2 regions of the Paraglaciecola sp. L3A3 genome follow, and region 2 is predicted to be linked to the other one. Evidence: riboswitches for the same ligand, from Rfam matches in the RefSeq annotation. Region 2 holds a riboswitch; the other holds the start of a gene.
The links. Region 2 has a riboswitch for thiamine pyrophosphate ahead of thiC (phosphomethylpyrimidine synthase ThiC). Riboswitches for the same ligand answer to the same signal wherever they lie in the genome.

Region 1 (16,527 bases), 1.7 Mb from region 2:
GTGATATTCGGCTCTTAAGTTAGATAAAAACCTTATTTCATGTAACGCCTATCAGCACTGTCATTTGTACTTAGGCGTTGCACAGTATTCATAGTTGTGCTGGGAACTAAAAAAACAGATAACAGCTTTGGAAAATAAATATATTGTGGATATTAGTGTCCACCCTATGAAATTTTAAATTTACAAAACTGCGTATCATTTTACACAGGCTTGCGATATAAAAATGTTGGACTCCTGCTTGTTAAATACTTTTTCACCCGTATAGCGACCATCAAGCAAACTTCGATTTTGTCAGCATCCGCTAGCTAGTCTTTCAAGCCATCTAAATGGCACATAATCATGACTATTAACAATAGATGCGTGTTCCCGTTCTTAGAGGCTAACCTCGGTTCCTCTTACTTGGACCTCTATTAAAAATAACTAACCTGAGTTCTGAATAAGAAGTATCGTCCAAGATAAATTTAACGATATAATTCAATAACATAATAACATTCGTCCAAATCACCTCACCTGAATACTCACTCGGTGACGAAATTTTTCGTGTATAGCAAGGCGGATTGTCCTACGTAATAACGTGTTATTGCTAGACAATCCAACGCCGCTAGGCACAAAAAGAGCGTTATCGAGAGGTTCAGCTTATCCAGTATTCAGGTTAACTACATCCACATTTCGTAAAGTATCGATAGCCAAGCTGCTCATTAGAACATTGGTTAAATATGCAATGCGGGCGAACCTAGGCGTTTACGCCAATGAGGAGAGACCTTCATTGAGCATTATTATGTGAAGTAGTTTTAGTAGTTCGGGAAGTGTATACAGAAGATTGCACAGAATTTAGGAAAAGTTGGCAGGGGTGGAGGGATTCGAACCCACAACCGTCGGTTTTGGAGACCGCCGTTCTACCAATTGGAACTACACCCCTGCTGACCGGCTGAATTATACTTATGCCGGCCTAAAGGTAAAGTGATTTTGTGTAATCTATTCACTTGCTTGTATCGTTCGCACGTTTTTTAAGCTAAATGTGTAGATAAACAACAATTAACTACCGTTTTTGTTTTCAAGTTGTTTATCTGCAGCCTTAAACCACAGTTTGTTAGTAAGTGCAGCTAAAGACTTCATTACAGTCACTTGTTGTATAATTTTAGCTAAATCGATACCAGTAATTTTTGAGTATTCTAGCAATAAGCATTGTTCACATTCCAAAGTCGCTCGATTAATCAGTAGACTAGAAGCAATATCAAAATAACGATTAGAATACGCTGCATACTCCCAATCAAACACAATTCTACTTTCACCCACTAATACATGTTGCAACGATAAGTCATTATGACAGACACGTAAATCTGCAGGATCTGTATCAGACCAAACTTTGGCCCACTGTCGTAGCTGATTAGATTCTGTTGCAGTTAAATTCATTTGAGAAAGGCTTAAATATTCTTGCCATTTAGTGGGTAAATCTAAACTTGGTAAAGCTAACGCTGCCGTGTTTTCGATATTATGAATGTTAACTAAAGTTTGGGCTAAATAACGGTATTTTTGTAAACCCGTCAAATCAGCATCAAGTAAAGACAAACCTTCAGACCATGTATCTACCTGAAATGATTGGGTAGATGATAAATAATGGGGAGTAGCACACATGCCCAATAAAGCTAGGTGTTGCTGCTGAGTAAATTGCTCAGTCCTATCTATATTCACCATTTCATCACTGGTGAAAGATTTAACAAAGTAAAGGCGGTCGTTATCCAGTAGTTGATAACTTTTGTTAACCGCCCCACCCTTTATCTCTTTTAGTTGGCAATTATCTGAGAACAAATCACTAGAGATTAACTCCTCTAAAATCAATTGTGCTGATAATTGAATCATTTAAATTACTCGACTCAAGCTTCAGAAGGTAAAACGTCTGACTGCTTATCTTTACCCCAATTAATATATCCGTATACAGAGAAGCCTAAGTACAAAGTAGTTAACACTGAGGTTAAATATAAATCTTTAGCAATATACAAATAAACCCCAGAGGCATTGATCACAGCCCAGTAAATCCAATTTTCACGTACTTTATGTGCGACCAAAATAGTTGTAAATACACTAAAAACCGTAATAAATGCGTCTAAATATAGATGCTGGGCATCTAAAATTGATTTAGCTAAATAAGCTAAGACAAAACTCAAAACAGTTAATCCAACAATTGAAAGTATATGTTTTGAGAACGTCCAACTAATTACCTTTAAGTGTTTAGATCCAGGTTTATTCCATTGCCACCAACCATAAACCGCCATAAAAATATAATACGCATTGAGCAACATATGAAATGGCAAAGACACTTCCCAAAATATGTATGTATAAATAGACGTGCCGATAAAAGCGCAAGGCCAACACCAGATACTTTGTTTAGCTGCTAACCACACATAGGCTAAGGCCAATAAAACAGCTATGGCTTCTAACCCAGACTGCTGTTGAAACTGATTGATAAATTGTTCAACTATTTGGGAAATAGCTTGCCCCATTAAATTTCGTTCGTCATTTTGTCACCATTCAAAAATTTGCAGACAAAAATAGCTTGTCCCACTTTTTCATGGCTACGTTGCATTTCTTCAGCTAACAATTGCATGGTAGGTAAATACTCTCCACATACAGTCGTACTAGTTGCAGTAGTGACAACTTTTAAGTTTTCATATGTGTTGAGACGGTCAATAAAATCTTGAATGGGTTGGATATATTGATCTTTCAACGGGTACATAGATATTTCAGCGGCTAATTTCATAAACTTCCTTAAGTAAAGACTGGGTTAAACAACCCAATCAAAATTATTAAATAGAATGGATTAAAAATGATACTTTACGTTTACACCAACACGTCTAGGTTCACCAAACTGCTCATAAACATGCGAGGTCCATTGATCGCGAGGATCATTACCAAAAAAGAAGCCACGGTTTGCATATTCTTTATCGAACAAGTTACGGGCATAGAGACTCACCCCCCAGTCGCCCATTGAATAATCTAAACTGGTATGTACTAAAGCTATACTTTCAGATCGATTATCGTGACTAAATGAATAGTAGAAATCGTCTTTTGCATCCACTTCTACTAACCACTTCAGGTTCGGTGACAAATCGGTAATGACTCCTAAGTTCACTTGATACTTAGGCGCGTGGGCTTGCTCTCTGCCATCGATAGTTTCTAAAACATCATTAACTTCACGCGTCATGCCTGTCACTTCAGTTCGTAAATAACCTAAGTTGGCAAATAACTCGACGCTATCAGAGGCAAGGTAATTGATGCTAACTTCCATTCCGTAGTTTTTACCATCCGCTGCATTGTTGATAAAATCGATAAACGATTGGTCTTCTACAATGGAGTTTTTAAACTGTACATCATCACGTTCTTGATAAAATGTACTGAAATCGAGGGTCAAGGTGCCTTCTTCATTACTACCTTTAATACCAAACTCCAAGCCTATTAATGACTCAGCTGCAAATTCCACATTATCTAATACCGCTTGTTGTAAAACGGGATTCTCGATGTCGTCTAGCTTGCTCATAGCCTGACCGTTAACCCCACCCATTTTATAACTTCGTACTAAGCTCAAATACAACATACTGGTATCACCTACATTCTGGTGATAGCTCAACTCAGCCCCCCAGTCATCATGATCTAAGTTTCTATCAAGAGAATTAGAATCTACATAAGACAATTCTTGTGAGGCTAATCGTAGGCTAGAGGTTATCCATTGGGTATCAGATAACACATGTTTATACTGACCGAATAAAGCGTAATTTTTTCTGTTCACCGAACTTAAAAATGAGCTGCTTAACCATGTATATTCACGTTGTAAATCTTCATCTTCCTTAGAATAATACAAGCCAATAACCCAATCGTTATCTACACTATCTTTGCTTGAGAGCTGAATTTGTACAGAACTATCTCCACGGTCTCTAAAATAATAATCGGTAGAAGAATATTCTACATAATACCCTTCTGGATCATTTACTAGATCTTGCGGTGCATAGCCTACATAAGTCCAATCTTCATCATACCCATAGGCTAAATCTGCTTGCATAGCACTAGCTTGAATCTGTAAATTGGCCCACTCTAAACCTTGATAATCAGCAGTCACCGCCAACGCTTCACTTTCTTGACGGTCAAATCCTGGCTGGTCTGACAAAGTGGACCTGTCTCGAGCGATAGAGAAAGTATCATAACCATTATCAACATCAATTAAATGCAGCACAGTTTTGATTTTAAGATTGTCAGTAACTTGCCAATTCAATTTAGCTCTAGCGGTTAATTCGTCTAAGCCATTTGTGTCATCACGGTTTAAAAAAGTATTTTCTACAAAGCCGTCACTAACATTTTTATGCACTGACACTCTGTAATCAACTGAATCACTTATCGCGCCACCGGCTGCTACACCTGCGTTCCAACTATCATAGTTAGCCACACCAAACTGAGCATTCAGACTGCTATCGTCAGTGGCTTCTGTGGTGATAACGTTAATCATGCCAGCTAGACCATCGGCACCAAAACGTGCACTATTGGGTCCTTTAAAAATCTCAACTTGTTGTACATCAAAAGTACTGGCGCCAGCCATTAAACCAGAGTAATTAATACCATCCACTAGATACCCTACAGATGGATTAACCGGATCGGTAAATTGGCTACGTTCTCCAATCCCTCTAATTTGTACAAAACGACCTCGACTGGCACCTGATGCAAAATTCACGTTTGGTGCGCGATTTAATAATTCTTCAAGGTGCTGAGCTTGGCGTTGTTCGATAACTTGTTCGGTTAAAACAGAAATGCTAGTTGCCATTTCAGACAAAGGTGTAGAAGTTAAGGCACCGTAAACGGTAACACGCTCAACTTGTTCTAAATCAGATTTTTGTGCAGACACTTGTGAGCTAGCCAATACAACACTGATTAAACTAGCTAAAGATTTTTTACTGAAATTCATTCTAGGATCTCTTCATTATAGAGTGAAAAGATCCGGGTTTACGGCAGATAAATGGGAAATTAAACTGTATTACCATTCCTACGCCGGCATTATCCGGATCAGGTGTTAGGGTTCGAAATATAAAATATTTCAATCTCAGCCGAAAAAGGCACCCCTTGGTTTTGAATAAAGATATTTTTATTTACTCAATGGCGGGCATTCTAACAGTCAAACAATTAGGTGCAAGCCACTTTTAGAACCATAAAAGTATATCTATTAGTTAATTTTCATTTTGATTAATTTTTGAGTGGAAAAGAATGAGCCTTCTTGGGTAATCCAAACATCACCAGATGGCGTCACACACAGCCCTTCCACTTGGTTATAGTTTTTTAAAACAAAAGATTTAATCAATTGAAACTGCTTATCTAAAATCGTGACAAAAGGATAAAATCGCCCTAATCCTTTTAATTCATAACCTACCAAAATAAATCGTTCATTTTTAGCGTCATAATCACCGCCTGTGACTATTCCCGGCAAGCCTTTTATTGATATAAATGGTTCTATTTTTTGTTCTAATACATCATGTTCTAAACGATATATATGCAAGGTTGTGGTACGCCAGCTTTTTGAAAAAAGATATAGTTTGCCGCCCATACTGATAATCGATTCAGAATCGAAATCATGGTTAAGATATTCATTTTTCTTTAATGAATTATCTAGATAATATATTTTCACGGTACTTTTGGGTTTAGCATTGCTATTTTTGTCTACAGTATGAATTTGCACGAACTTTCTTTTGCCGTTGTTATTTCCGGTATCACCAATGTGGAAGTGATCGCCGTCGCCAGTTAATGACTCCCAATCTCTATTTTTAATATCAATGACTTGACGATTTATCACTTTGCCACTGTCACTAATTTTATAAATAATCGGTTTGTTCCCAGAATCATTTACTGTGTAGGCACTACCGGGTTCAGGACAATACAAAGCTGATGTTTCCTGTAACTCAACACCTAGCTGCAATTCTTCTAACACACTGAAATTAATAGTATTTTGTGCTATGGAACTACAAGCCGTTAAGGCATTAAAAGATAATATTAAAACTAGTCTGTATAACAAGGGTCTTCCTTGGGTGTAAAGAGCTCTTCGAGCTGTGGTAAAAATTCTATCTGGCATGGTCTATAGTTTATATATCTAACTCTTGTTTGTCTTTTAAATCAAGAATTTCCATTGTTTTTCCATGGGCTTCTGGTTCACGTGTACTTGGATTCAGTTGCACAAATACAATATCGTCAGCTAAACAAATTGTTTTTTTGGTTATTTTATTGCGCACCAAACATGTTACCGTTATTGATGTGCGGCCAACTTTTTTTGTCAAAAAACCAAATTCAACAACGTCCCCCTGCATTGCTGGCGCTTCAAAGCTTACCGCCCCTATATGTTTGGTGACCAAAACATTCGTTTCTAGCTGACAAATTGCATAAATAGCTGATTCTTCATCAATCCATTGCAGCACACGTCCTCCAAATAAAGAATTAGCATAATTTAAGTCATATGGCATGACTAAACGCCTAGATAAAAAACGCATTCGTATTCCTTTTAAACTTTGCTTAAACTAGCAGCATAATTATATCTTGATAACCCATATATTAGGTCACCTTGCGCAGTCAATTACAACAATGGATAAACCTTCGCCATAATACACCTTGCCATAGACAGTTGCTTGTCATTAGTGGCGAACAAGAGTGGTCCAAACAAATAGTTAAATCACATTTTGCTAAGTTAGATAATCTAGCTACATTATGGGTTGGCCAATCTGACAGGCACAATAATCAAATACATATAAAAGACTATAGAAGTAAATTAGGCCACGAATATGATTATGTTATTTTAGATGCTTTTGATGGCTTTCGGACTAATGCTGCAATGGCTTTGAGTGGCACGATAAAATCAGCTGGATTAATGGTGATATTGTGCCCAAAATTAAAAGATTGGCCAAACTATCGTGATCCAGAACATCACAACAGAATATCTTATGGATATTCACATATCGATTGCTTTAGTTACTTTTACCAGTATCTAGGCAAAAAATTTGTAGATGATGTTAGTGTGGCCATATTCACTGCAGAACAATTTATTGCTCCTGTTTCTAAGTTAAAAACCGACAGCACAGAAAAATCATATACACAACAAAACCTAGCGGTTTCAGCTATCTATAAAGTGGCTAAAGGAAGAAACAATAGGCCTTTAGTGATAACAGCTGATAGAGGCAGAGGTAAATCCTCGGCGTTGGGGATAGCGGCAGCTCAGCTTATGCAAGATTCAAACATTAATATCATCATTACAGCCCCCCATATAGCAACAACGGAACAAGTATTTCACCATACAAAACGGCTATTACCCGAACATATTCTCGAAAAAAACAAACTCAGTTACAAAAATAGTCAACTCTGTTTTGTTCCCTTAGATAAACTTATTCTAGATCCTAACACAGCTGATATTTTACTGATCGACGAGGCTGCTGCAATACCAGTTGAGACACTAATTAGGATGACAGAAAAGTATACACGAATTGTTTTTTCTACCACGATTCATGGTTATGAAGGCAGTGGCCGCGGCTTTGAGATTCGATTCAAAAAGAAGTTAGCTGAATTAAAGCCGGAGTTTAGAACTGTCCACCTCGAAGAACCTATTCGCTGGCATAAGAATGATGCTTTAGAACAATTTTGGTTTAACTCTCTTTGCTACCAACAAACCCCAGCTGTAAAAATAGAATTGTCTAATCATCCAATTTTATGTAAAGAACTAACAAAACAGCAATTAGTGACATCACCTGCAGATTTTACTGCCATCTGCTCTTTACTCATTAACGCACACTACCAAACCAGTCCTGATGATATTCAGCGTCTGTTAGACGCACCTGAGTCTAAATGTTTTGTTATCACACAAAATGACAATATTTTAGGAGTGGCCCAAGTAAATGAAGAAGGTGGACAGAGACTCAGCGATTTAGCATTCGATATTTCCTCAGGAAAAAGGAGACTAAAAGGACATTTAATCGCGCAAAATATTGCATCTCATTATAACCAAGCCGCCTTTTCAGAATTAGCTCAATGGCGGATCAGCAGAATAGCCATCAAACCAGATATTCAGGGACACGGTTTAGGTAGTCAATTACTTTCATATGTCGAACAACAAGCTAAAGAGCATCACATTGTTATGTTAACCACAGCCTTTGGTTGCAGTTCATCCTTGTTAAACTTTTGGCATCAAAATAGATATGAAATGATTAAACTGAGTAATAAAGTCGAAGTATCAAGTGGTGAAAACAATTGTATGTGTGTCAGTTATCTAGCTGCTCTGCCAAACAATATGCTGAAATTAATTCAAACTGAGTTTTATCAAGAAGTAGTTTTTCAAGTCGATAAAGCTTGGCAGACAATCTCTGCGACTTTATTAGCAGATATATTAGCCAGAACGAGCAATGAAAAAGAACTCCCTAGTTTCCAAATAAATATGATCGAACAATTCTGTAATGGAACTCGGCATTATACTTCTATAATTAGGATTGCAAGGCAGTTTATTTTATCAAGAGCAATACAGTTAAAAACCCTAACAGTAAATGAACGAAACTTAATCATTGCCGCGGTAGTACAAAATAAACAGTATAAACAAATAGCGATTGAGTTTAATTTAACCGGTAAAAAACAAATTGAACTTGCCATAAAGAATGTACTAAAACTGTTATTATCAATGAAAAATTAATTCAACACTTTTAATATTGGCAATAAACTTGAGTAGTCGTCAGTCCATTTCACTCTTTTGTTTTTTGACAAAGATAAAGCGGTTTGTGCTTTAATTAAGTTTGGATTTTCGAGTACTTGTGTATTTTTACTCAACAACAGCCATTCTGCATCGTGTTCATTAGTGCCCCCGGATGTAGAAAAAAACATAACCTGCATGTTCAATAAATCAGCATTGCCCAACACAACTGGCAATAAAGACAAATGCCTATTAGAAATATGCAAAACAATAACGCCGTTATTATCGATATGCTGGTCATATAATAAGAATGCTTGTTGAGTAAGTAGATGTGTTGGTATTTGATCACCAGAAAATGCATCAATAACCAAAACATCAAAATGATTCAATTGGCCCTTATCTAACTCAGCTTGTAAATTAACTCTGGCATCTCCTAACTGTATAGATACATTAGCATTAGAGTTTCTAATAAAACTAAAATACTCATGGGCGAACTCAACTACAGCTGGGTTTAATTCGTAGAAAGTATATTCATCATTCGCTTTACCGTATGCAGCTAATGCCCCTACTCCCAACCCCACTATGCCGACATTTAATGAGTCATGATAATTAGATAACTCAGTTAATACCAACTCAACACCTGTAGAAGGACGATAATAACTTAAAGGGATGTTAGTTTTGGTTGGCTCTAAAGATTGCCCTCCATGGGCAGTAGTACCATCGACTAACCTTCGTTCTTGTACATTTCCTTCTACAACATCTTTTACTGTTAATACTCCATAGAAATTGCGTGTTTTAACTATGTCATATTGTTGATATAGGTTATTCATCTGTAGGAAAATTAGCAACAGACACAAACTACCAATAAAACACAAACTAGGTAATAAATATTCACTAGACTGCTTTTTTGGTTTTAGTTTTGTGGCCTGGGCTGATATAACTTTATTATGACTCAACAAAGAAAAACCTAATAAAACGAATACAGAGGCAATAGCGATTGGAAACTCAAAAAAATCATCAAAGCTGTATTGAGCCACTACCGACACCATAAAACTACCAAAGACGCCCCCCATGGATAAAATCAAATAAAATAAGGTGGGATTATGCTTTTCCGGTTTCAAATTATTTAGTTCACCATGGCAAATCATGCAGGCAGTTAACAAAATAAATAGATAAATAATGACCTGGGTTAAGATATCAAATTGGCCACCGATAAAATAAATAAACACCCCAAGGATTGCTGCAAATATATATGTAGGTACCCAAAATTTTCTTTGATAAATATTCCAGTGACTAAAAGCAAGGACATAAGTTCCCAAATATAGGGCTAAAGGTGCAACCCACAGAAATGGCATAGGGGGAACATTTTGAGTCATAGCATTTGTGGTTGACACTAAAATAACCACACCTAATGCTGATAACAAAAACCAAAGAAGCATGCTTATAATAGGGATTGATTTAAGACTGATAGGATTATCAATTTCGTCAATTATATTTCTGCTTCTTCTAATCACATTAATACATATACCACTAATTACAACTACAAACAAAATAAAGCAAGCTGACCAAAAAAAGGTTTGGCTAGTCAATAATAGAGTTGGCTCAATAAATATTGGATAAGTAATTAACGCTAAGAAAGAACCTAAATTTGACATAGCATAAAGTAAATATGGATTAGTTAGTTTGTTAAAACGACTAAACCAACTTTGTAACAGTGGGCTTGTTGCAGACAAAACCAGAAAAGGTAAACCAATACCAAAACCTAATAGTTTCAATATATCTAAAGTAGGCAGGCTACTTTCAGTGGATAGGTGTAACTCTGAAAACTGTATGGGTAAGGTCAGTAAGCTGACAAAAAGTAACCCTAAATGAATAAAAGCTTGTTTTTTAGCATTAAAAAAACGAGACAAAAGGTATGCGTAAAAATATCCTGCCAATAAGAAGAACTGAAAAAACAACAAACAAGTTGTCCATACACCCGCTCCTCCTCCAAACCAAGGTAATAATATTTTTGAAGCGATGGGTTGGATTTGAAAAACTAAAAAAGCACTGATGAAAACGGTAACAAAATACTGCATCTATATATTAATTCACTGATTGATAAAGTGGAAAGAATTGGGGATAAAAGGAACACATAAATATTATGCGCTATAAGGAAACGGCTCACAAGATAACTATTATCGGAATATAAATAAAAAAGCTCCCAAAGGGAGCTTTTTTCAATTATGAAAACAAGTTTAATTAAAGTGTCACGCCGTTATTTTTGGCTTTTTCTTTAATAAAAGACTCCCAACTTCTAGCATTACGTCGAGTTGATGGATCTTTTTTAGCTTCTTGAATATGTTCATAAGCTTGTTTGTAACGACCTTGATAAAAGTTAGCTTCCATCATTACCATATGGATCCTACCTTTATTATCAGCTCCTTCATCCAGCGATTTTTGTAACGCTTTCAAAGCTTCATTGGGTCGCTCAGCTATATACAACATATTACCTTGCTTGAAGTACATACTAGGATCAGACGTCATATCGGCTGCCTGACCATAATAATCAGCGGCTTCTTTAAACTCTTTAGCTTGCTGAAAATTAGAACCTATACTCGATAATATGGTATCAGTTTTCTTAACAAAACCTGATTTAACATGTTTCTCAAGTACCTGAGCAGCTTTTATTGGTATATCGTTCATAGTATAAAGCTGACTAAGTGCTCTGATTTCCGCAGCCTTAGTGATAAAGCCTTGATGATACGCAAGTTCAAAAGTAGATAACGCCTTTCTATGATCTTCAACCAACATGTAAAACATGCCTAATTGAGTCCATAAATTTTTGTCATCAGGAAAAACCTTAACCGCTTCTTCTTGCACTTCAATCGTTTCTTTATACATCTTACGACTATAGTAAGATGTCATTTTCAGCGCATAAGTTGTTTTATTAGGCTTTTCAGCTAAAGCAATTGCTTTATTGATTGGCGGTATTATCTCAGCGTACTGCTGAGTTTGGTAATAGGCATTAGCCATTCTAAAGTAAACATCAAAGTCTTCTTTACAAGTAAACTCTAACCATTCTTTATACCATTTAATTGCTTCTTCATATTCACCTTCTTGAAGGTTTAAATCTGCAATTAACTTAATTCCACCAACTTGCTCGACATCATTTAGCTGTTTCGAGTTAACCGCTTTAACAAAGTATTTAAGCGACTCTTTACCTTTACCTGACCCTGCCAGCAACTTACCAATAAAATTATCAGTAAACGCACGATCAAACGGTTCGTCCGTTTCTATTTCTAGAAGGGTTTTCAGCGCTTCATCAACCTGATCTAAATTATAAAAATCTAAAGCAGCGCCGACTTTCTTACCGGTTTTTTGGCCAGGTATATTAGTTTTGGCTCGAACATAACCTGGACAAGCGATGGGTCCAACTGGTTTAGCTTTAGCACTATCTTTAGCTTGTGCCAAAGCTAAATTTGGCACTGATACTGCTACAGTAATGGCTGAAACCGCACATAAATGTTTTAAATATTTCTTCATCATGATTGATCCAACTTAAAGTCCAATTGTACTGTTAGCCCAAATTGTTTCATAGGTTTCCCGTCTTCAATCTTAGGCTTATATTTCCACTTACTTAACGCTCTTCTCGCTTCGCGGTCAAATACACGTTTAGGGTCAGCTTCAATAACCTCAACATCTTCCACACCACCTACTTCGTTGATAGTGAAAGATAGTTTTACCCATCCTTCTTTTCCATCACGAGCAGCTTGCACTGGATATTTAGGTTCAATACGTACTATTGGTGTAGCTTCACCATCACGCATAGCCCCCACACCACCAATATCGATAGATGCTCCACCAACTTCAACCGAAGGCATATTAAAACTTAACCCATCAGTATTTACATCAGCCACATCAGGTTCAACTGGTTGAATTTTAGGTGGCTGCTGCGGCGGCGGCGGTGGCGGTGGCGGTACACGTTGACGAACTTGCGTTGCGTCATCAGGTGTTGCCATTACAATATCAATTACTGGCGTCGGAGCCGCTTTTTCCGCAGGTCTTGATGAGTTTGCAATTAACTTTGCCATAATAACAAACAAAGAAAATGCAATCACACCACCTAGTAATATAGAAACAATTAATCGACCCATATTAACTACCTGCCGTTGCAATTGAGATACGATCTATACCTGCTGCTTTTACTTGATCCATAACTTCAACAACAATACCGTGTTCGGCATTTTTGTCAGCTTGAATAATAATCACATCAGAAGGCTGCTCTGCCATCAAGCGTTCAAGGTTAGCTCGAACACTATCAATATCAATTACCCTTTTATCCATCCAAACATCTCCATCTTCAGTTACAGCGATGAAAATATTTGCATTTTTGGGCATGACAGCCAACGTACCATTAGGTTTATTTACATTAACACCCGCTTCTTTTACAAAAACGGTCGTTACGATGAAGAAGATCAGCATGATAAACACTATGTCTAGCATAGGTGTCATATCAATTTCTGCGTCTTCCTCTTCTACTCTAACTTTTCGACCCATAAGATCCTCTCATTAATGATGGGGCAGACTGTCTATTAACTTTACTTTAGCCATTTTCACTTTAGCTTCTAAACGAGAACTAAAGAAAACGCCAGATAAAGCAGCAACCATTCCAGCCATTGTTGGAATAGTAGCCATAGAAATTCCTGCAGCCATTAGACGAGGGTTACTTGTACCCTGAGTCGCCATGGTCTCAAACACTCCGATCATACCGGTTACAGTGCCTAGAAGACCAATTAGAGGACACATAGCAACAAGAGTTTTTATTAATAACATTCTTGCACTAAGGCCATCCGAAGCTTGCGAAATCCATGTGTCACGGATTCTATGCGCATACCATGAGGTAGTATCACTTCGTGCATCCCAATTGGAAATAATTTCATCTCTCAACTTTGGAAACACTGAAGATAAATACCAATAACGCTCAATCATCAAAACCCACATTAGAAAGAGCGCTAGGGCAACAACGTATAACACGTCGCCGCCGGCAGCGATAAAGTCCCTGACAGACTCCCATAGTTCTATCAGGTATAACATATTAAACTTTCTCCGACTCAGCGTGAGCCGCTACTATGCCTGCAGTTTGCTCATCAAGAATATGTACAATAGACTTACTACGTCCTGAAACAATACTGTGAGTTAATAGTAAAGGCAATGCAGCAATAATACCTTGAGCCGTTGTTACCAACGCCATTGAGATACTACCAGCCATCAATTTAGGGTCACCTGTACCGAACAAAGTAATTTGTTGGAAGGTTAAAATCATACCAAGTACTGTACCTAATAGACCTAAAAGCGGAGCCATTGCAGCAAAAATCTTAATCACATTAATACCACTGTCAATTTTAGGTAATTCACGCAATATAGCTTCATCTAGTTTCAACTCTAGAGTTTCAACATCAGCTGATTTATTTTCTCTATAAACAGTCAGTATACGACCAAGAGGGTTACCACTTGAAGGATTCTCAATGTTTTTAACTTGCGAGCTGATTTTGCCACTTACGATAGTTAAAGTAACAATTTTATATAAGCCAATTAATAAACCAATAGCTAACATAACTGTTATGACATAACCAACCGTTCCACCTGCATGGTAACGTTCCATCATAGTTGCTTTTTCTTTCAATAGGCCAAGAATAGCACCACTTGAAGGATCAGCATAAAACGGAATTAAACCAGAGGTCGCGGCTCTCATCTCTTGAGCTGATGATAATAAATGACTATCAGGTTGACGACCTAGAGGTTGTACTTTTTCATTTTGGTCGTCATAAACTAAATAACCTTGTTCACCAACTAAGTTGAAAGTACCAATACGCACTACTTCTTGTTGCTGTGAACCACCATCTAGACTAACCACTTCTGTTGTAAAACGAGAAACTTGTCCAGACTCAGTCATTTCAGTTTGTAGAGCAAACCATAAATCTTCTAGCTCTTTAATATTTGGAAGGCCTTTAGATTCTTCAGACATACGCTTTAAAAAAGCACCACGTCCTGGAAATTCAGCACTTACAATTGAAGTAGAAATTTGGCCATAGGCTTCAGCTGATGCTTGACGAACAACACCAAACATTTCACCTAAAGTACCTGTAGCTTGCGTTAATTCAACTTCTTTTTCTGCTAACTTAACTTCGTTATCAGAAAATTGCTTTTGTAAATCATCGCCACGATTTTTTTCTGCTTTAAGTGCAGCTTGGGCTTTTCTTACTAAAGCTTGTTTATCAGCACGAGCCGATTGAAACTCTGCTTCACGTTGTTTGTTAATACGAGCTTCAGAAACGCGATTTTTTTTCACTTCCTGAAGTAATTCTTCTAATGAACCAGCAGCTTGCGCAGTAGAAGCGACTAAAGCAATAGATACGGCTGCTAATATAGATTTAAATACAGTTTTCATCAATATTACTCCGCAGCTGTAATTGGTAGTTTAAGAAGGTCAGGAGGTGTTAATTTATTCGCCATTTTAACAGCGGTAACAACTGAACTAAGGTACTCAGCACCAAGAGTTTCCCAAGTTCGAGTTTTATTATCCCAAACCCAAGCATTCTTTTGGTCTAAAGATAATGCTAATAACGCAGTTCTTCCTAAATTGAAGAAATCAACCGTTACTTCTTTACCTTGATAATCCAATGTACCTTGGTAGGCACGAATAGCACGACCATATTGATTTTCAACTTGGTACGCTTCAATTACCTGACGGAATTGCTCTGAAGTAGTAACATTAGAGTTACCCATAACATCTCTTAAACGCTCAACTCTGTCTTTACGCTCTTCAAGGTTAATAGGAACATCAAGGTCGATAAACTGCTCTAAGCTATCAATCATTCTGAACATCAAAGGAACTACGCCGCGTTTTACGCCATCAATTCCGTCGATTTGACGTTGCAATGAATCAATACCACGTTGCTGATCAGCAACAAGTGTCGCAACATAATCGTTATAGACTTTTAAAGTTTCTGTTTCGTCAACAACACCACGGTATTCGACAAATAACTCCTGAGACTGTTCATAAAGTTTATTTATCTTTTCTTGGGATTTCGCTGCAGCCACATGAATAATTGCTTCTTCTTTATGAAGATCATTTAAAGGGTCTGCAGAGACAACGGTGCTGCTACCGAGTGCACAAGCACCAACTACGGCAGAAGCAATTAGATTTCTCTTGCTCATTTTGGACATAATTCCCAACCAATTTTTATTTTGAATCCTTGTTACACTTTTAATTAAGCTAGCAAGGGGCTTTTAAGCTCTGTTTAAGGGGCTTAGTGAAGAAATACAACACTAAGACTCAAGAATATTCACACGGATAGCCGCAAATTGTCAAGGCACAACTAAGACCAATAGTTAAGATTTAGTAAAATATTTTGATTGCTTTTGGGGTAAATATAAAATAATGCTAACAAACGGATTAAACTTTAATATATTAGTTCAAAAATCACACAGGTTTAGCTTATATATGGCTTTTGTATATATATGAGTTACTTTAATAATAAAATCACTCAATTTTTTTCCGCAAAAAAAAAGGCCTCTTATAGAGACCTTATTCACTTAAATCAATTATTTGTCCAATTAATAATCAAAAGAAAAACTTAACTGCACATAGCGCGGAGTTTGCCAATTATTGGGTAAACCAAAAGTAGGGTCTTGTTCACCTAAACTTAATTCGACGTTTTCGCGATAGTAGCGAACTGCATCACTATTAAGAACATTATATATGTCTGCACGAACTTGCATATCCATACCTGCCAAATTAAGTGAGTATGCGGCACCTAAATCAAGTGTATTGATCCAATCGGTTGTGCCATAAC
Region 2 (16,527 bases):
GCGGCTCGGGCAATTGGGGTGATGTTCCTATGACACCACACGCCCAACTCACCATGTCTGATGCAAACGTTATGTTGGATTACATTTTTACTTTAGTGCCTACCCAAAGTAGCTCAGCCGATGACAACGACATTCTGTTAGGTGTAGCAAATACGGCTATTCACTTAACCAATCAAACGCCTGAGTTTTCTACAGAGTTACGGGGGGCTTACTTGTACCAAACAGGCTTTTTGAACGGTGATCCAGATGAAGACCATGTGCGCACAAGTACAGCTGTATTAGGCGCGTTTGTTGAACAAATTCATTTTCCTCATACTGAAAGCTTAGGACCTGCAGCTAACGATTTTATGTATCAGATAAAAACCAGTTTAGCTCTAAAACAACCTTTAAAAACACGCTTAAGATTGGTGGCCGATGATGGCGCATATTTGTATTTAAACGGTCAACGTATTATCAATAACTGGGGCTTTCACGCCGCCGAAGCCAAAGATGCGGAAGTTAATCTCAGTGCAGGATTGCACCCGATAGAAATCATATATTTTCAAGCTGGCGGTGGTGGTGCCCTGTCATTACAGTGGCTTAACCCTGCTACTGAAAAATACGAAATTATTCCTGCTGCTATGTTAAAAGTGCAGAAACAAGACGTCCGAGAAGTAAAAGGCGTTGTGACAGATCCTGATATAATCAAAACCATACCCGGTGATAAGCGCGAAGTGGCAGGAATACACCCATCATTCGATTTAAGCCAAGCTCGCCCTGACGAATTTAAACCTATGGTCGGTGGTATCGACTTTTTAGATGATGGCCGTATGGTGGTCAGCACTTGGGATCCTGAGGGTTCTGTATATTTAGTCAGTGACTATCAAGCTTCACCGCAAGACATCAAAGTAAAACGTATCGCTAAAGGCCTAGCTGAACCATTAGGAGTGAAAGTAGTAGACGGCGATATTTACGTATTACAAAAACAAGAACTCACTCGTTTAGTCGACACTAACCAAGACGGCTTTATGGATCGTTATGAACTAGTGTCTAACGATTGGGCAACCACAGCCAATTTCCACGAATTTGCTTTTGGCTTAGAATATGAAAACGGGTATTTTTACGCAGCCCTTGCCACTGCGATTTTACCCGGTGGTGCTAGTACCAATCCACAAGCACCGAGTCGCGGCAAAGTACTGAAAATATCAAAAGATACAGGTGAGGTAGAATTTGTTGCTCACGGATTACGAACTCCGAATAGCATAGGCCGCGGCATAGACAACAAGTTGTTTATAGCAGATAACCAAGGCGACTGGGTGCCTGCTTGTAAAATTGTCGAACTAACTCCCGGAGCTTGGTATGGCTCACGCTCTGTAGACTTCGAAGGCACTGCCAATTTAACCGAGACTTTACCGGTTGTATGGTTGCCACAAGGGGATATTGGCAACTCTGCCAGTCAACCAGCGCCACTTAATGTTGGCCCTTACAAAAACCAAATGATCCACGGCGATGTCACCCATGGTGGCATTAAGCGTGTATTTGCAGAACGTATAGATGGCCGTTTGCAAGGCGCAGTATTTCGCTTTAGCCAAGGCTTAGAAGCCGGTGTAAACCGCTTAAAATGGGCACCCAATGGAAGTTTAATTGTAGGTGGTGTCGGCAACCCAGGAAACTGGGCCCACAGTGATAAAAAATGGTATGGCTTACAAAGCCTAACTTACAATGAAAACAGCACCTTTGAAATGTTAAGTGTCAGTGCTCGCAGTGACGGATTTGAAATCACACTAACAGAACCCATCAAACAAAACCGTTTAATTCAAGCCGATGATTTTGAAATACAACAATGGTACTTTGAACCCACAGCAGACTACGGTGGCCCGAAAAAAGATCAACAAGCATTAACGATCAATGCCCTTACTGTGTCTAAAGACCGTACTAAAATACAGTTAAAGTTAGACGGATTAAAAGAAAACCATGTGGTGTACTTTAGAATCAAACGTGCCTTTGAAAGTGAAAACAATCATGAGTTATGGACTACAGAAGCTTGGTACACACTGAACAAAATTCCACAAAATAAGCCTGTAGAGTTAAATCAGCAATATTCAGTACAGCACAATACCCTGAGCCCAAGTGAAATAAGTCAAGGCTGGTCATTATTATTTGATGGCCAATCTTTAGGGCATTTCAGAAACTATAACCAACAAACAGCAGGCACACGTTGGGGCATAGATGAGAGCAATCTATTTTTTGCTGGTAGAACCCCAGAAGAAACAGGTTGGCAAACAGTAGACGGCGGTGATCTTGTTATCACTCCTAAGCCAGTGGAAAACTTTGAACTAAATCTAGAATGGAAAGTACAGCAAGGCGGTAACAGCGGCATTATCTACAATGTCAAAGAGTTACCTGAACTTGAATTTCCTTTTTTGTCTGGCCCAGAGATGCAAATACTCGACAACCCTAACCATAGCGATGGCCAACTAGTCAAACACCGTGCTGGTGATAACTACGACCTAATAAAAAGTAAGTTTGTATCTGTGTTACCCGCTGGAGAATGGAATCAAGTCAGGTTAGTGGTCAATCAAGGCCATGTTGAACATTGGTTAAATGGCTACCAACTTGTCGATGTACAAATGTTCGACGACAATTGGAAGGCCTTAATTGCTGCAAGTAAATTTAAAGACTGGCCACACTTCGCTAAAACCCCTGGTGGGCACATAGTGTTACAAGATCACGGAGACCAAGTCTGGTTTAGAAATATCAAAATTAAACAGCTTTAATAGGCAGTTTAGGCCCAATATAAAAACGGAGCTAGGCTCCGTTTTTATTTATACCAATTCCATTAAATAACTATGCACTCATTTATTGGAGTTGGTATTAATCCCTTTACCAATAAACTGTTCGAATTTTTTCGGACTGCCGTTTTCATCGCCTGTTAACAGGAAATACACCATGCCAGCATCAGAAAAATCAGCCACACCATTAGGATGTCTTTTCATTCTCTGGTAAATCCACCTAACTGTTTCATCCTTGTGTTCTTTCATCCATAGCCAAACTGACCAATCATGTTCAGAGTGCCAAAGTTGATTTGCATCCCACTTGGCATTTTGGTCAATAATCTTCTTGTATTGAATGCGGTTACCACTTAATGCAATCGCTTCAGTGAGAGTATGGTGTTTCTGGCTTGCAGGAACTGGCTTCTTATCGAATTTAGGATCCCCCCTGCGTAGATGATTATCATTGTATCCACTATGTGAAATCACATATACGTGGGCAAGGCTTTCAATTTTTCCTAATTTAATAACTTGTTGTACTGCACGATAGAAAAACTCTGATGGCCCCATATGAATAAAAAACAATGGGTCTTCTTTTGTAGACACTTGCAAGACCCGAACTAGATCATTTAATGCTTTTTGGTAATCTTCGCTGACATCAAAAAATTTATTGGAATCATATCCCCAATTCTGAATCGCGCCTTCAACTCCCACCGCCATTTCGTTTATGGCCGTTGTATGAGGTGGCGAATTCATGAAGTTATTGTAAGAAAAATGCACTAACTGATTTTTCTTATTTGCCTTGGCAATAATAGCCAAAGCAGCAGGTGTTGCGCCCCAGTCATCGGGATCGGCTGTTGTCCAAAAATGCATTACATCTGGTTGATTATTACCATCTGCACTGATAGCAATTCTATTGTTTTTATATCCCCATCCGGCCGCATCAACATAATCAGCATACAAAAACAAAAAACTACATATAAAAACAAACAAAACATGTTTCATTTAAAATCATCTCGCAAATTAACTAAATCATTAGTTTTTAACTTACAATTACTTTAGGCAATAGATCTAGGTTTAATCATGGTTATATGCTATTAAACGGTTAACTATTTGTATTAAGCATGTAAAATGTAACGGTTACATTTTCACTTTAACACCAGTAAAAACGGGACTTTAAACAATATGAAAAACACAGTTCCGTCAACAGAGGACTTGTATCGACAACTGCAAAATATTAAACACAGTAACGTACTAGGTCGCTCATCTAACTTAAGCAAATTACTAGAATACTTAGTTGAAAAAGAAATCCAGCGAATAGAACAACAACCAGCCTTGATCCACCCACCAAAAGAAATAGAAATTGCCATCAATGTGTTCAAAAAAAATGTGGATTTTAACTCTACTGAAAATGCATCCGTTCGTGTACACATCTCCAGATTGAGAAAAAAATTAGAAGAATACTACTTAGATGAAGGGGCTAACGAGGACCTGCGCATTTCCATTCCTGTAGGAGAATATCGATTAGCTTTTATTCAAAACAATACGATAAATAAAGTAGATAATAATATAAAAATTAACCTAAGACATGAGAAAACACTCCGCCTCAAGCCGATATTGTGGCGACAAAAATTCATTTTAAGTATTTGTATTATCAGCCTAGTCATACACGTATTAATTTTTACTTTTTTCAACAAAAACACTTTAAATACAAATAATATAAATTCTCATACAATTTGGAGTGACTTTCAGTCCCCTCAGTATAAAAATATTATTGTGCTTGGAGCGCCAATGTCCTCTATCGAAGGCTCGAATATTGAAGGCGATTTTAAAGGGTCTACAAATCTATCAAGCTTACACAACGAATCTGTTAGCAAGAGCTTAGTATTAGCATTTAAAAATTTATTATCTATATCCGATAACTTTAGATATACGCAGGTTATTTTATCTTCTGCCTTAACAGCTTATGAGATCAAACATGCCAATATTATCTATATTGGCCATTTTGAAAATATGGGCGTGTTGCAAAACTACTTTAAAAGCTCTGCATACCAATACAATAGTGTACTCAAACAACTTGAACATAAAAGCACTGGGCAGATATACCTATCCCCTGAAAATGACATGACTAATCAATATACTGACTATGGACTTTTTGCCAAGGTAGATGGCCCTAGAAATAATAAAATTTATATCATGTCTGGATTTACTGATTCATCGCTACTTTGGTTAAGTTGGTTTCTAACCAACGAAGTTAATCCTACTTCCAAAGAATTTGAGGGCTCGATTGCTCATTATGATCTCAATCAAGGCAATAACGTTGAATTATTGTTTAAGATACCGAGCATGAATGGCCAGGATCTCAGTCATGAACTGATTTCCAGCTCTAAAATTGTGAGTGAAAACATATGGAATTTACCCTGAAGGTTGATTAGTAACTATCTAAAAGGGAACAACTATTACTGCATAGCGACGCCTTGATCAAAAAAACCTGGGCGCATTATGAGTCACGACTAATTTAGCGAGTATGGTATATCCTTCCACAACATAAGATTTCACCTGAATCAACCGCTTATGAGTTATCGGCTTATTTAAAATCTATATCAGTGTGTCCTTGTTGCCTTTTAACCGCAATTCGCTGGTTTTTCCCGACAAGAATCTTCAGTTGATTGAAGGTTTCTAAAGCCAATATTTTTCGCTGATTAACACTCCATATTTTGTGATAGATGTGTTTAATAGCACGATTAGAATCCGGTGATTTTTCGAGTAATTGCTTAGCTAATTCAGTAGCCGCTTGCATTGGTGATGCTGCCACTTGGGTAATTAGCCCCATGGAAAGCGCCTGTTTAGCATCAATGATTTCACTGGTCATTGCTAATTTAATAGCTTGATCGCTAGCCACACATTCACGTAATGCCACTGTACCACCCATATCGGGAATTAAGCCCCAACGGGATTCCATAATTGCCAATGAACAGTCCGGTGAGGCAATTCTAAAATCGCCTCCCAACGCAATTTGCATGCCCCCACCCCAGCATTTTCCGTGCAACACCATAATCACAGGTACATTTAAACGGCGCCAACCGATACACATTCTTTGCGCTAGATTAGCGTTGCCGGGTAACCACTTCCAAAGCAATTTAAATGCACTACTGCGATTGGAAAGTACCGACTTTATATCAAGGCCAGTACAAAAGTTTTCGCCCGCCGCAGATACAATTACCGCCCTTATCGCGGGGTCAGCTTTTATGCTTTTTATAACCTTGTCGATACCTTGAAACATAGCTAGATCTATGGCGTTATATTTTTCAGGACGATTTAAAGTAACCTTAGCAATACCGCTTTCGAGAGTTAGTGTGACACGAGATTCAGACATAAAACTGGCCCATTACTATAAGAGAGTCAACTTTATCAGATAGGAAATGGCGCAGTTAAGGTTTTTGCATTCTCTGTCAACCAACAACATCTGCTAATAATTTATTGTGTATCCATTCCCATGCTTTCAAGTTTTAACAGAATGTCTGTTTTTTGCTGATTAGCAATATCAAGCCGGTGTTTTCCTTCCTTAACGGCAATTATGGTATATAACGTATTTAGACCTGTCCCCTCTACTTTTTGTTTTAAGCGCTTGTACAATTCGAATGAATCAATAGCCATAAATTGTTCTACTGTATGAATATCAACCTTGGCTAGCATTTCTTCACTTCTAAGACCAAAACCCTTTAAATCACGAATATTCATGCCTCGAAAAGGCGTAGCGTTAGGCATTTGTATTCTTTGCCACCAAGCGTCATCGGCTTGAATATGTCCATGCTCATCAACATAGGGGTATTCAATGCCCTTGCGGTCACATATTTCACGGTACCTAGGGAAACCTCCTTGAAATAACACTTTTTGACATTCAGCTTCAGACAATTGCGGCTTATCATACATACCTGCAAGCTGTCTTTGTCTTTGAGCTTCGTACAAAATTAATGCCGCGGCCACAGAGACATTCAATGACTGCACCATACCCACCATAGGGATCACAATTTCTTGATCAGCAAGGGCAATGGCTTCATCAGTTGCGCCGTGCTTTTCTTGGCCAAGAATAATGGCAGTAGGTCGGCTGTAATCTATTTCGCGAAAATCCACAGCCTTATCAGACAGGTTGGTCACTAACACTTGCATATTTTGTTGCTTTAAATAAGCCACGGCATTTTCGGTAGAAGTATGTTCACGAGTATAAACCCAGTTTTCACTGCCCATGGCGGTGCCTTTACGAATTTGGGCTTTTTTCTTCCAAATAGCCTGAACTTCATGCACACCAACAGCATCGCAACTACGCACAATAGCCGACACATTGTGTGGCTTATCTAGCTGCTCTAAACAAAGGGTTAAACTGGGTTGTCGTAAAGAGAGAAGTTGCCTGATACGTGCATTGCGTTCAGGCGACATTTTAATTTCTACGCTCATAAATAGTGACAAGCCTAACTTATTCTGGCAATTCCATTACACCGTCAATTTCAATTTGTACACCTTTAGGTAATGCACTGATTTGTACTGCAGCTCTAGCTGGATAAGGCTTTTCAAAGTATTGACTCATGATTTCATTCACAGTGGCAAACTTTGATAAGTCTGTTAAGAAAATATTTACTTTAGCCAAATCGTTAGTGGTGCCACCAGCTGCAGAACAAACCGCTGAGACATTTTTAAATACTTGATGGGCTTGTTCTGCGAAATCTTCAGAAATCACTTCCATTGTCGCTGGTACCAGTGGAATTTGCCCAGACAAATAAACAGTTGTACCAGATTTAATCGCTTGGCTATAAGTACCAATAGCGGCCGGAGCTTTATCTGTATGAATAACAGACTTAGTCATAGGAATATCCTTTTATAAATAGTTTGATAAATAAGTGTTGTTAGGTGTTTTTTCTTGCTTGACTGTGTCGAGAGACTTTTTGTACTTCTGGCATGATACGAATTTTTCGCATGACATTTGCTAGCTGTAGACGGTTTCGGATACTCAACTCAATATCTATGTAATAGACATTACTTTCTTTTTCTTCAGTTTGCAGGCCAATAATATTAGATCCCGCAGCCGCCACTGTACTGGTTAACGTAGCTAACGTACCTTGACGATTAATTAATTCAATGCGAATTGACGCATGGAAGTCACCGCTGACTTCATGACCCCATTGCATAGTGAGTACTCTATGAGGTTCTTCTTTGCTCAATTTACGAATGTTGCTACAACCATTCTGATGAATAACTAAGCCTCGACCAGGGCTTAATACCGCAACTATTTCATCATCTGGAATAGGATGGCAACAACGAGAGTAAGACACCAACAGACCTTCGGTGCCACGAATGGCCACATTCTTTTCTTTATCTTCAAGCTCAGTTGATTCACCCAGTAGTCGTCGAGCGACTATGGCGCTTAATTCGTTACCTAAGCCTATATCTGTCAACAAAGATGAAAAATCATTATGTTTAGTTTCTGTTACCACACGATCTATATCTTGTTGTGGCACATCATCCAGTTTTACTCTGCCTAATGCGTGCCTGAGCAAACGGTTGCCCATGACAATAGCTTCTTCAGAACGCTGAGTTTTCAAATAATGGCGAATGTGAGAACGTGCTCGGGCACTGACCACAAAGTTCAACCAGTTGGCGTTGGGTTTGGCTCGTGGTGAGGTAATAATTTCAACAGTTTGACCGTTGACCAAAGGTTTACTCAAAGAAAAAGGTCGTCTTTCTACTTTCACTCCAACACACGAATTCCCTACGTCAGTATGTACTGCATAAGCAAAATCAACGGCTGTAGCACCTAAAGGTAATTCAATAATGCGACCATTAGGGGTAAATACGTATATTTCATCTGGGAATAAATCGGTTTTTACATTTTCAATAAATTCAAATGAAGAGCTAGCGCTTTGCTGCAACTCGATTAAAGATTGCATCCACTTTTGAGCACGTACTTGTGCTGTGGTGTCATTAGTATCATCAGAATCTTTATATAGCCAATGAGCAGCTACGCCCTTATCAGCCATTTGATCCATATCAAAAGTTCGGATCTGAATTTCTACAGGAATGCCATGAGGACCTATTAACGCTGTATGTAACGACTGATAGCCATTCGTGCGAGGAATGGCGACATAATCTTTAAATCGCCCTTCGATAGGTTTATACAAGCCATGCATGGCACCTAAAACGCGATAACAGCTATCGACAGAATCAACAACAATTCTAAAAGCATAGATATCCATCACTTCGTTGAATAACAGTTCTTTATTTTTCATTTTGCGATAAATGGAATAAAGATGCTTTTCACGACCTGTAGTTTGCGCTTTAATTCCTACTTCGCTCAGTCGACTTTCTACTTCTTTCTGGGTATTTTCAATAATTTCTTTACGGTTACCACGAGCCTGTTTTACTGCGCCTTTTAAAGCACGAAAACGTAAGGGGTACATGGCTTGAAAGCCTAATTCTTCTAATTCATTTTTTATGTCATGAATACCCAAACGATGGGCAATGGGAGAATAAATATCAAGCGTTTCGCGGGCAATACGGCGTCTTTTGTCTGGTCGTAATGAACCAAGGGTGCGCATGTTGTGAGTACGGTCAGCCAATTTGATCAAAATGACACGTATGTCTTGCACCATGGCCATCATCATTTTGCGGAAATTTTCGGCCTGGGCTTCTTGTTTATTACTAAAATGAATTTTATCTAACTTACTAACACCTTCAACCAGTTCAGCCACAGTTTGACCAAACTCAGCACTGAGATCTTCTTTACTGTGTTCAGTATCTTCAATTACATCATGTAACAAAGCAGCCATGATAGTTTCATGGTCTAGACGCATGTCTGCAAGAATAGCCGCTACGGCAACTGGGTGGGTAATGTAAGGGTCACCACTAGAGCGCATTTGACCGCTGTGAGCATCTTGAGCAACAACAAATGCACGCTCAGCATCCGCAACCCTTTCAGGCGACAAATAATTCTCAAGCTTTTGTTTTAAACCCTCAAAAAGATACACAAGAAACGCTTATAGTAGTTAATTAAGAACTTAGAATACGGGGAAAAAGGCAACAAGCCAACGGCTAACATCGAAAAATGTAGCCGTAAGCTAAAAAAACACTTTATTCTGCTGAAAGAATATTCGCTACCGATGCAAATTCAGCTTGATCTTGCTCTTGTTGATCGCGAAGGGTCTCTGCTTCCAGTGTATCAGCAGTCACTAATCCTTCTTCAATTTCACGCAATGCAAGAACAGTAGGCTTATCTGTGCCTCTTGGAACTAAAGGCTCTTTGCCTTCAATTGCAATTTGACGAGCACGACGAGCGGCTACTAAAACTAAATCAAAACGATTGCCAATCTTATCTACAGCATCTTCAACTGTTACGCGAGCCATGATGATCTCCGTCGGGTGGTAATATGAAAAAAAGGTCGCATAGTGTACTGATAATTTACATACTTTAAAAGCTATTTGATCGCGAAATGATCAATCTATGGGAAATAAGTTAAATTCCTTGAAACTATTTTCAGCTTAAGCTTATACTGCGCCCTCTTGTCGGAGTGCCTTTTGGCTGAGACCGTTAATTCGGGAACCGTTGAACCTGATCAGGTTAGTACCTGCGAAGGAAACAAGTGAGAGCTAGTTTTTTGGCTTTTTTATGCCTAGTATAAAAGTTAGTTTTTAGCTAACAATCTTAAGATCTATCGATAGTTTATCGATGGTATTTTTATTGTTGGCATTTTCAACATGATATTTCTCCAGACAAGCAACTTCCTTTTCAACTGTATTTGTGAGATTGCTAATGTCAAATCGTCGTCAAACCCGTGCGCAAGCACAACAATTTATTGATAATTTAAAACCCTTATTACATCCCAATTCGAGCAAAGTATATCTGCCTGGTGTTCACCATGACATCCAAGTGGGCATGCGAGCGATTCACCAAACCGATACTATTATAGGTGGCAGTGAAGAAACACCAGTGACTGAAAGTAATCCGGATATTATGGTATACGACTGCGCTGGTCCTTATTCTGATCCTGAGGCGAACATCAATGTACGCCAAGGTTTACCTAAACTAAGACGAGACTGGATCATTGGTCGGGACGATGTAGAACAATTACCAGATGCCAGTTCCCGTTATACCCAACAACGCATGGCAGACGATGGCTTAGATCACTTACGTTTTGATTCTTTAGATAAACCACTAAAAGCCAAAGCGGGCAAGTGTGTCACCCAAATGCACTATGCCAAAGCCGGTATTATTACCCCTGAAATGGAATACATCTCCATTCGTGAAAATATGGCCAGAGAACAAGTCACTCAGGAAGTATTAACTCAAAAAGCACCGGGCCATGGTTTTGGCGCCACAATCGGCCAACCCATCACAGCTGAGTTTGTACGTGATGAAGTGGCTCGTGGACGAGCGATTATTCCAGTCAATATTAATCACCCCGAAGCGGAACCTATGATTATTGGCCGTAACTTTTTAGTTAAAGTGAACGCCAATATTGGTAATTCAGCGGTGACCTCGTCTATTGAAGAAGAAGTTGAAAAACTGGTTTGGTCTACCCGTTGGGGTGCTGATACAGTAATGGACTTATCAACCGGCCGTTATATCCACGAAACCCGTGAATGGATAGTACGCAACTCTCCCGTTCCAATTGGTACTGTGCCGATTTATCAAGCCCTAGAAAAGGTCAATGGTGTGGCTGAAGATCTCACTTGGGAAGTATTTCGCGACACGCTAATTGAACAAGCCGAGCAAGGCGTTGACTATTTCACTATTCATGCGGGAGTCTTATTACGTTATGTGCCTATGACCGCCAAACGCTTAACAGGCATAGTGTCGCGTGGTGGCTCAATCATGGCCAAGTGGTGTTTATTTCATCACAAAGAAAGTTTTTTGTATCAGCATTTTAGAGAAATTTGCCAATTATGCGCCGCCTACGATGTGTCACTTTCATTGGGTGATGGAATGCGCCCAGGTTGTATTGCCGACGCCAACGATGAAGCACAGTTCGCCGAGCTAGAAACCTTAGGTGAACTGGTTAAAGTCGCTTGGGAATACGATGTACAAACGATCGTCGAAGGTCCAGGGCATATTCCTATGCAACTCATAAAACAGAATGTTGAGATGCAACTTGAAATTTGTAGTGAAGCTCCGTTTTATACACTCGGCCCACAAACTACCGACATTGCCCCAGGCTATGACCACTTTACCTCTGGTATAGGTGCGGCTCAAATCGGTTGGTACGGTGTGGCGATGCTATGTTACGTCACACCTAAAGAACACTTAGGTTTACCCAACAAAGAGGATGTAAAACAAGGGCTGATTGCCTATAAAATTGCGGCTCATGCAGCTGATGTGGCTAAAGGTCATCCAGCAGCACAAATCCGCGATAACGCCCTTTCTAAAGCCCGTTTCGAATTCCGCTGGGAAGACCAATATAACCTAGGCCTGGATCCTGAAACAGCAAGAGCTTATCACGATGAGTCACTGCCTCAAGAATCAGCCAAAGTGGCACATTTTTGTTCTATGTGTGGTCCTAAGTTTTGTTCAATGAAAATCACTCAGGAAGTAAGAGATTACGCAGCCACACAGCCTATTGATGTAGAACAAGATGCCACCCGTTTAGTAGAAAGCCGGATGTTAAGCGAAGCTGATATTTTGCAAGCGATGGACATCAAAGCAAAAGAGTTTAAAGCTCAGGGAGCGAATATCTACACCCCTGTTATAGAACCAGTAACTGACAGTTCGAAATAACCATGATAGGCAAAGATACCCGCCCCTCATTGGGCACTGCGCCCAATGAGGGGCGTCCTATTGTCTGGAGCATAGCTGCTTCAGACAGTGGTGGTGGCGCTGGAATTCAAGCAGATAACTTGACCATTCAAGATTTAGGTGGTCACGCCTGCAATATAATCACAGCCACAACGGCACAAAACTCTATACAGATAACCAGCTTAGTTGCTAGCTCTATTCAAATGCTGGCAGCGCAATTGGATTGTTTGCGTGTAGACATGCCTCCCAAAGCAATAAAAATTGGAGTGATGGCCAATGCTCAACAAGTACAGTTTATCAGCCAATGGTTAGCTGATAATTTAACGTTACTTGAAAAAAGCTTAGGGCAATCAATCCCAGTGATTTGGGATCCTGTAATGATCACAAGCACTGGCCATATGCTAACCGAATCGGACACAGCGCCGACAGTTACTGACTATCTTCAGCTTGCTAAACAGGTCACATTAATCACACCAAATTTTAAAGAGTTTACACATTTAACTCAGACCGAAATGCTGCCTGAACAAGAGGAGCTATGGCAAAATCAGCTGCAGTTAATGGTGCAACAACTTGCCACCAATGTGCTCCTCACGGGAGGAGACCATGCTAAGCAGCAAGCTACCGATTGGTTATTCAGCCATGATATTGAACACACCTCATTAGACCATCAACAACAACTGATTGGTTTTAGTCATAATAAAATCCTAAGCAGTAATAATCATGGTACTGGCTGTACCTTTTCGTCTGCTATTGCCACCACTGTGGCTCTCGGTCACCCGCTCTTAGATGCCATTTGTATTGCTAAAGCTTATGTCAATCAAGGCTTAATTTCCGGTTATGCTGTAGGTCAAGGTGCGGGAGTGCTAGCCCGGATTGGCTGGCCAAATAAGTTAGATGATTTTCCTGAAATTATCCTGCCCCAGTACAACAGACTTTACTCTAAACAAGACTTAAGCTTTAAGGCACTAAAAACACCGATAAAGATTTATCCTGTAACACAATCATTAACTGTACTTGAACAAGTATTACGATCTGGGGCGTTAACCGTACAATTAAGAATTAAAGACACAACAGATCTAATTCAACTTGAACAAGATATTCAACAAGCAATTCGTTTAGGTCGACAATATCAGGCACAAGTTTTTATTAATGACCATTGGCAGTTAGCCATCAAACACGGTGCTTTTGGTGTTCATTTAGGCCAAGAAGATTTGTTACAGGCCGATCTGCAACAAATATCATCTGCTGGTTTGGCACTAGGCTTATCGTCTCATGGTTACTTTGAAATGTTATTAGTGCAACAAACTGAACCAAGCTATCTAGCGATTGGCCATATATTTCCCACTCCCACCAAAAGTATGCCATCTCAACCCCAAGGGCTGTTAAAGCTGAGCCGTTATTGCCGATTATTGAAAGAGAAACTACCACTGGTTGCTATTGGCGGAATTGATGCAAATAACTTGGCTTTAGTACACGCAACAGGGGTCAATGATGCAGCTGTCGTCAGAGCGATAGAACAAGCAGATGATCCTGGTATGGCATGGCAATCCTTGCAAAATCAATGGCAGAGTTACTTATGAGTCAACTAACGAATTCACAACTAGTGCAATACTACCGCCAAGTGTTATTACCGGAAGTAGAAGAAACAGGGCAATTGAAGCTGTTAGCACAACATGTGTTAATTGTTGGTGTTGGCGGCTTAGGTACACACTGCGCGCAACAACTTTCGGCAGCCGGTATAGGACATCTACATTTGATGGACGACGATGTAATTGAAGCATCTAACCTACCTAGGCAGATATTGTTTAGCCCAAAAGATATAGGACAAACAAAAGTCACAGCCGCTCAATTTCAACTTTCAAAATTAAGTGGCAAGCTAAATGTAAGTACTTACTTAAATTTATTTACATCCGAAACAATGCAAAACCTGTTGCAGAGCAACAAAATTTTACAGATGGCAATACAGCAGAAACAATTTACTGTTTTAGATTGCTCAGACAACATGCTCACACGACAAGCTGTAAACGCTTGGTGTGTGTCTAATAAAGTGCCACTTATCAGTGCATCAATTAGTGCCAATGATGGTCAGCTTTTATTAATCGATCCAATCAAAACACCACAGCAAGGATGTTATCGCTGTATTTTCACTGAACAGAACACCTCTAACACTTGTGCCGAAATGGGAGTTCTTGGGCCTAGCGTAGGCGTGATGGCTAGTATGCAATCGTTGCTGGCCTTACAACATATATTAAATATTGCAGAAACCACGCAACCATTACACATATTTGATGGGCGAAATTTAAGTTGGCGAAAACTAGCTAGACATAGTGATCCGAATTGCCCTGTATGCCAGAAATCGACGCCAATTGTCACCACTAACGAGGAACATAAGTCATGTTAGTTATATATATTAATGAACAAAAATTAGAGATTGAACCAGGTAGTAACCTACAGCAAGCGGTTGAACTATACATAAATCAAAACCAGTCAGTTAAACTGGGTAATATCGCCTTAGTTATCAATCAAAATATTATTCCCAGTAGTTTTTGGCAAAGTCGACGCTGCCAAAATCAGGACAGTATCGAGATATTTACTGCTGTAGCGGGAGGGTGAGATGTTAACTATCGCTAACCACTCTTTTGGTTCTCGGCTGTTTAGTGGTACAGGTAAGTTTGCCAATACCGACACTATGCTTAGCGCATTACAAGCTTCAGGTTCTGAATTAGTCACTCTTGCCATCAAACGTATTGATCGACAACAAGGTACAGACAACTTAATGCTGCCGTTAACTCAAATGGGTGTAAAGTTATTACCAAACACCTCAGGTGCTCGTAATGCCGAAGAAGCCATTTTTGCCGCGCAATTGGCCCAACAAATGTTTGCCACCAATTGGGTAAAGTTGGAAATTCACCCTGATCCTAAATATTTAATGCCTGACCCAATCGAAACGCTTATCGCGGCTGAAGCCCTAGTCAAACAGGGGTTTGTGGTTTTACCTTATGTGCATGCTGATCCTGTGTTATGCCATCGTCTTGAAGAAGTGGGTTGTAGTGCTGTTATGCCTTTAGCCAGCCCTATTGGCAGTAACCAAGGTTTATTAACTCGTGAATTTTTACAAATTATTATCGAACAAGCTAAAGTGCCTGTTGTGATTGATGCTGGTATAGGTAGTCCTTCTGACGCCACTGCGGCAATGGAGTTAGGCGCCGATGCCGTGTTAGTGAATACAGCCATTGCATCCAGTAGGCAACCTATAGTCATGGCTCAGTGTTTTAAACAAGCCGTGAAAACTGGTCATGATGCTTACCAAGCCGGACTTGGCCAAGTCAGTAATCAAGCACAAAATACTAGCCCTTTAACTGGTTTTTTACGGCAACCCACAGCTATTGCAGGCGCAAACTAATGGGATTTTCTGACATATTTTCAGCTATAGATAAAGACCACTTAAAATTGTCGATATACAGTACTACTGCCGCAGATGTACAGCAGGCTTTGCAGCAACCTGCTGGCGACTTGTCTGCTTTAATGGCGATGTTATCGCCAGCTGCCGAACCATTTATTGAACAAATGGCACAGCAAGCCATGCACTTAACGCAAAAACGTTTTGGTCATAACATTAGTTTATTCATTCCCCTTTATTTGTCGAACTTGTGTGCTAATGAATGTGATTATTGTGGCTTTACTATGAGCAATAAAATAAAACGTAAAGTACTCAACTCAAAGGAAATTGCAGCCGAAATTAAGATTATTAAACAAAGACAATTTGATTCTGTGTTATTGGTCTCTGGTGAGCATGAAACTAAGGTCGGAATAGAATATTTCAAACAAGTATTACCTCAAGTTAAACAATACTTCAGTCACTTGGCCATGGAAGTACAGCCATTAGAAGTAAGTGAGTACCAACAACTAATTGAGTTAGGCCTAGATGCAGTGATGCTTTATCAAGAAACCTACCAGGCTCACACTTATGCAAAACATCACACTCGCGGTAAAAAA

Region 1: it holds a riboswitch for thiamine pyrophosphate, as region 2 does, so the genes downstream of both, GQR87_RS08335 (TonB-dependent receptor) here and thiC (phosphomethylpyrimidine synthase ThiC) in region 2, are expected to answer to the same signal.

Annotation. Positions count from the first base shown of each region.
Region 1 covers NZ_CP047023.1:1,990,936-2,007,462, reverse strand. Annotated here, with positions in the region: gene GQR87_RS08360 (hypothetical protein) at 1-18, shown strand, start outside; tRNA gene GQR87_RS08355 (tRNA-Trp) at 843-919, opposite strand; gene GQR87_RS08350 (phosphotransferase) at 1,036-1,860, opposite strand; gene pnuC (nicotinamide riboside transporter PnuC) at 1,875-2,501, opposite strand; gene GQR87_RS08340 (hypothetical protein) at 2,501-2,758, opposite strand; gene GQR87_RS08335 (TonB-dependent receptor) at 2,819-4,948, opposite strand; TPP riboswitch at 5,007-5,114, opposite strand; gene GQR87_RS08330 (hypothetical protein) at 5,204-6,046, opposite strand; gene GQR87_RS08325 (acyl-CoA thioesterase) at 6,114-6,515, opposite strand; gene GQR87_RS08320 (tRNA(Met) cytidine acetyltransferase TmcA) at 6,587-8,692, shown strand; gene GQR87_RS08315 (fused MFS/spermidine synthase) at 8,689-10,767, opposite strand; gene GQR87_RS08310 (tetratricopeptide repeat protein) at 10,931-12,214, opposite strand; gene GQR87_RS08305 (energy transducer TonB) at 12,214-12,825, opposite strand; gene GQR87_RS08300 (biopolymer transporter ExbD) at 12,827-13,228, opposite strand; gene GQR87_RS08295 (MotA/TolQ/ExbB proton channel family protein) at 13,241-13,765, opposite strand; gene GQR87_RS08290 (MotA/TolQ/ExbB proton channel family protein) at 13,767-15,119, opposite strand; gene GQR87_RS08285 (DUF3450 domain-containing protein) at 15,125-15,889, opposite strand; gene GQR87_RS08280 (TonB-dependent receptor) at 16,289-16,527, opposite strand, start outside.
Region 2 covers NZ_CP047023.1:281,890-298,416, reverse strand. Annotated here, with positions in the region: gene GQR87_RS01220 (family 16 glycoside hydrolase) at 1-2,756, shown strand, start outside; gene GQR87_RS01215 (hypothetical protein) at 2,835-3,755, opposite strand; gene GQR87_RS01210 (hypothetical protein) at 3,936-5,174, shown strand; gene GQR87_RS01205 (crotonase/enoyl-CoA hydratase family protein) at 5,338-6,126, opposite strand; gene trmH (tRNA (guanosine(18)-2'-O)-methyltransferase TrmH) at 6,228-7,187, opposite strand; gene GQR87_RS01195 (RidA family protein) at 7,225-7,611, opposite strand; gene spoT (bifunctional GTP diphosphokinase/guanosine-3',5'-bis pyrophosphate 3'-pyrophosphohydrolase) at 7,652-9,769, opposite strand; gene rpoZ (DNA-directed RNA polymerase subunit omega) at 9,873-10,145, opposite strand; TPP riboswitch at 10,296-10,394, shown strand; gene thiC (phosphomethylpyrimidine synthase ThiC) at 10,552-12,513, shown strand; gene GQR87_RS01175 (bifunctional hydroxymethylpyrimidine kinase/phosphomethylpyrimidine kinase) at 12,516-14,111, shown strand; gene GQR87_RS01170 (HesA/MoeB/ThiF family protein) at 14,108-14,932, shown strand; gene thiS (sulfur carrier protein ThiS) at 14,926-15,144, shown strand; gene GQR87_RS01160 (thiazole synthase) at 15,146-15,934, shown strand; gene thiH (2-iminoacetate synthase ThiH) at 15,934-16,527, shown strand, end outside.